One region of the Deinococcus sp. AJ005 genome, then DNA from elsewhere that is predicted to be linked to it. Evidence: riboswitches for the same ligand, from Rfam matches in the RefSeq annotation. Region 1 holds a riboswitch; the other holds the start of a gene.
What was found. A riboswitch is a leader RNA that binds a small molecule or an ion and turns the genes downstream of it on or off. The one in region 1 is predicted to bind cobalamin.

Region 1 (2,197 bases):
AAACTGGCGCTTTCCCGGTTTGTTAACGAAACAGACGGAATCCGTGTCACCTCAAAGCCTTACTTGAACAGTTCCGGATGGATGATCTTCGCCATCTGTGCCAGCGCCTGTGGCATGCGGGGGCCAGGGCGCGAGAAAATGGTGTCCAGCCCTTTAGGCAGCGCCAGAGCCTTGCCGGATTTGATGGCCGTCATGCTGCTCCAGCCGGGGCGGGCGGCGGCGGTTTTGGCGTCCACACCCAGGATGAACTGCGGGTTGGCCTTGACGATAAATTCCGGGTCCACCTTGGGAAAATCGCCCATGCTAGCGGGAATGATGTTGCGTGCGCCCGCTTTGGTCAGCAGCACGCCCATGAATGAGTTGGGGCCGATGCTGTACGGCGTGGGGTCCACCTCGTAGTAGGCGGTGGGCTTTTTGACCGCGTTCTTGGTCAGGATTTCAACTTTGGCGATGTCGCGCCGCATCTGCGTCACCAGATTCTTGGCCTGCGCCTCGCGGTTGACGATCTTGCCCAGCACCAGCGTTTTGGAGAAGACTTCTTCGTAAGTTTCGGGGTTCACGGCGATCACGGTGATTCCGGCCTGGGCCAGCGATTCCACGATCTTGCCGTACTTGCTGACCAGCACCAGATCGGGCCGCTGCCCCACGATGCTTTCAATCTTGGGATCGTACAGGCCGCCCATTTTCGGCAGTCTGGTCACCTGCTGCGGGTAGTCGCTGTAGTCGTCCACGCCCACCAGCTTGTCGCAGGCCCCGATGGCGCACAGCGTCTCGGAGTCGCTGGGCAACATGCTCACGATGCGTTGCGGCTCGGCCTTGAGGGTCACCTTGCGCCCCAGATCGTCGGTCAGGGTTAGCGGGTAAGTGGTGGCTCCAGCCAGGCTGGCGAGGGCAAGAGAAAGGGTCAGAATTGATTTCATGGTGGCTCCTTGACCGCCCCTAAGCACAGAAAAACCGCCCCGAAAATTGGGGCGGAAAGTAGAATCGTCCGCTGCGCTGGACCAGAAACAAAGGGGGCCACGCACGGGCGTTCCCTCCTTTCCGCGAGAGGTCAGCCGCACGCCTTCAGCTTGAAGGCATGGACAGGGCAGGTGTTCGGACTTTCCACCTCTTAAAGTGAATTACCGTTGCGCGACAGTGCCGGAATGTGCCCACTAAGCAGAGCAGTCACCGGCTTTCCCCACGCCCGTCGGCGGCAGTATAGGGCAGTCGGAAGAGGGGAATTGAGACACACCGGCGGCCCGGCACCCTTACCATGTCCAACATGTTCCGCCGCCGCCCGCCGCTCCCCCCCTTTCCCCCTGGTGGTCTGCTGGTGGGCGGCGCGGCGCGTGACTGGCTACGCGGCGTGGCCCCGAAGGATTACGACTGGGCGGTACCGGACCCGGCGCAGGCGGCGCGGGCGATGGCCGACACGCTGGGCGGCTCGGCCTTCCCGCTGGATGAGGAACGCGGGTACTGGCGGCTGCATCTGGACGGCGAAGCGCACCACGACTTCGTGCCGCTGCCCACCGACGTGAATGACGATCTGCTGCGGCGGGATTTCACCGTGAATGCGCTGGCAGTAACAGAGGCCAAAAAGGTCTTAGACCCGGCAGGTGGACAGGCCGATCTGAAGGCGCAACGGCTGCGAATGGTCAGTGCAGCCAACATGCGGGCCGATCCATTGCGGGCGTGGCGGGCGGCGCGACTGGAGCTGACGCTGGGTTTTAAGCTGGAGCCTGAGACTGAGGCGGTGGTACGGGAGGTGGCAACGGAGCTGACGAACGGCACGCTGAAGATACCCGCTGCCGAACGCATCCGCGACGAGTTGCACGCCCTGTTGCTGCACCCGGACGCCGCGCATGGCTTAAAACGCCTCGAAGACCTGGGACTGCTGGCCCTGACCCTCCCCGAATTGCGCGAGGGCATGGGGTTGACGCAGGGCGGCTTTCACCATCTGGACGTGTTCGAGCATGGGCTGGAGGCACTGCACCAGCTTCTGGCCCGCCTGCCGGACGCGCCGCTGCCTCTGCGCTGGGCCGCCCTGCTGCATGACGTGGGCAAACCCCGCTCCCACACAGTTAATCCTGAAACAGGACGCACCCATTTCTACGGTCACGACAAGCTGGGCGCGGCACTGACCACGCAGATGCTGACCCGCCTCAAGCTGCCCGCAGGCGACATCAAGCACATTGCAGGGTTGGTGGAGGCCCAC
Region 2 (2,197 bases), 960 kb from region 1:
TCGCCCAGTCTGAGAACCAGAGAAACGGCAGAATTGGCCGGATTTTCCCATGTCATCGCGGCTCCTGCACTTGCCGAAGCGGCGTTTGGCGTGATAGCCGGGCAGACCTGGGCCGAATTGGAGGCGCAATTTGGCGACACACCACGCGGCTGGATTGACGGACTGAGTGATCCTGAAGGCGAGACTGGCCCGCCAGGAGGCGAAACGGGCCGCGCCTTCCACGCCCGCATTCAGAACTGGCTGACCCAACTCCCGCAAGACGGCGACGTGATCGCCTTCACCCACGCCGGGCCGCTGCTGGCCGCGCTACGCCTGTGCGTGGGCCTTCGCGCTGCCGAGATCGCACCGGGCGGGGTGGCGGTTCTCCGGCGGGCGGAAGGGCACTGGTGGCTGCGGGAATTGCGGCAGCCACGGGGCAACTGAAGACAAGGCAACCCCGCCTCTTCACCGTCCCGCTCTGCTAACCTGCGCGCACCTGAGGAAGGGGAAGTCCGGTGAGATTCCGGCGCTGTCGCGCAACGGTATGCCACAAGCTGTGGTGAAGCCCGAATGCCTCTCAGGGACACTGACTGTTGTTTAAGTCAGCACCTCTCGCCGTCAGAGGGCCGCATTCCGAGTGCCGAATTTCCCGTGGCCTGCCCACGCGCGCTTCCGCTCTGGCCCCCGGCTGGAGCGGGCTTTTTCTTTGCTGCGTCGCCCGCTTCCGCTGCCACACTTACGCCAGCCGGAGTTTCACATGCGCCAGTTCATTGTTCTGTCCACCCTTGTCCTGCTATCCAGCGCCGCCGCCACCGCCTACCCCCTGACCGTCACCGACGATCTGGGCCGTAAGGTCACGCTGAACAGCGAGCCGAAACGGATTATCGCCATGTTGCCCAGCCACACCGAGACGCTGATCGCCATCGGCGCAGGCGACAAGCTGATCGCCATTGACGTGTACAGCAATTACCCGAAGGCCATCACCGACAAACTGCCAAAGGTGGGGAGCGGTTTCCAGCCTGATCTGGAAGCCATCGTGGCCCTCAAGCCCGATCTGGTGCTGGCCGACGAGTCCTCCGGCTCACGCCTGACCGAGAAGCTAGCGGCGGCAGGTCTGACCGTGTACGGCGGCACTGCCCAGACCTACAACGAGGTCTTTGAAAAAATTGCCGTGCTGGGCAAGATGACCAACCGCGAGACGGGCGCACTGAACCTGATTACCAGCATGCGAACCGAGCTGAACACCCTCCAGGCCAGCGTGGCGAAGCTGCCCAGAGTCAGCACCTACTACGAGATTGATCCCACGCCGTACAGCGTCGGCCCCAACTCGTTTATCGGGGCGTTGATCAGTCGGGCCGGGGGGCAAACCATCGTGCCCGCCGCGCTGGGCGACTTTCCCAAGCTTGACCCCGAACTGATCGTGAAGGCCAATCCGCAGATCATGATCGGTCTGACCCCGGCGGAAGCGGCCAAACGTCCGGGCTGGGCAAACTTGAAAGCGGTGCAGAGCGGCAAAATTTTTAACCCCACCCCCGAGGAAGGTGACGCCATCTCGCGCCCTGGCCCGCGCCTGCCCGCCGCCCTGCGCGCCCTGATCAAGTACATCCACCCCGAGGCCCTGAAGTGACCGACATGGACAGGGCCACCGCCGCCCGCCGCGAGGCCGCCATGCGCGAGTTGCAGGCGGACCGCGACAACTATAAAAAGGCCGAGGGGATTACCAAGGGGCGGCGCGGTCTGCTGATCGTCAACACTGGCAACGGCAAGGGCAAGACCACCGCCGCACTGGGCCTGATGATGCGGGCGCACGGGCGCGGGCTGACCACACGGATGTTCCAGTTTCTCAAGCACGAGAACGCCAAATTTGGCGAACACCGCACGATGGACGCGCTGGGCCTGCCCTACGAGGGCCTGGGCGACGGCTTTACATGGCGTTCGCGCGATCTGGACAACTCGGCGGAGATGGCCGCGCACGGCTGGGCACTGGCACGGGCCGCGATTGAGGCGGGCGAACACGATCTAATCGTGCTGGACGAGTTCACCTATCCCCTCAAATTCGGCTGGGTGCCCTGGCCGGAGGTGGAAGCCGTGCTGAAAGCCCGCGATCCCAGGATGCACATCGTCATCACCGGACGCGACGCCCTGCCCGAACTGGTGGAACTGGCCGATACCGTGAGCGAGATCAATCCCGTCAAGCACGCCTATGCGGCGGGCATCG

Region 2: linked by a shared signal. The riboswitch ahead of DAAJ005_RS11425 (ABC transporter substrate-binding protein) and the one ahead of DAAJ005_RS06810 (ABC transporter substrate-binding protein) in region 1 are both predicted to bind cobalamin.

The regions. Positions count from the first base shown of each region.
Region 1 covers NZ_CP044990.1:1,015,405-1,017,601, reverse strand. Annotated here, with positions in the region: gene DAAJ005_RS06810 (ABC transporter substrate-binding protein) at 60-920, opposite strand; cobalamin riboswitch at 1,069-1,228, opposite strand; gene DAAJ005_RS06805 (CCA tRNA nucleotidyltransferase) at 1,265-2,197, shown strand, end outside.
Region 2 covers NZ_CP044990.1:1,978,851-1,981,047, forward strand. Annotated here, with positions in the region: gene DAAJ005_RS11420 (histidine phosphatase family protein) at 1-423, shown strand, start outside; cobalamin riboswitch at 450-576, shown strand; gene DAAJ005_RS11425 (ABC transporter substrate-binding protein) at 737-1,606, shown strand; gene cobO (cob(I)yrinic acid a,c-diamide adenosyltransferase) at 1,612-2,197, shown strand, end outside.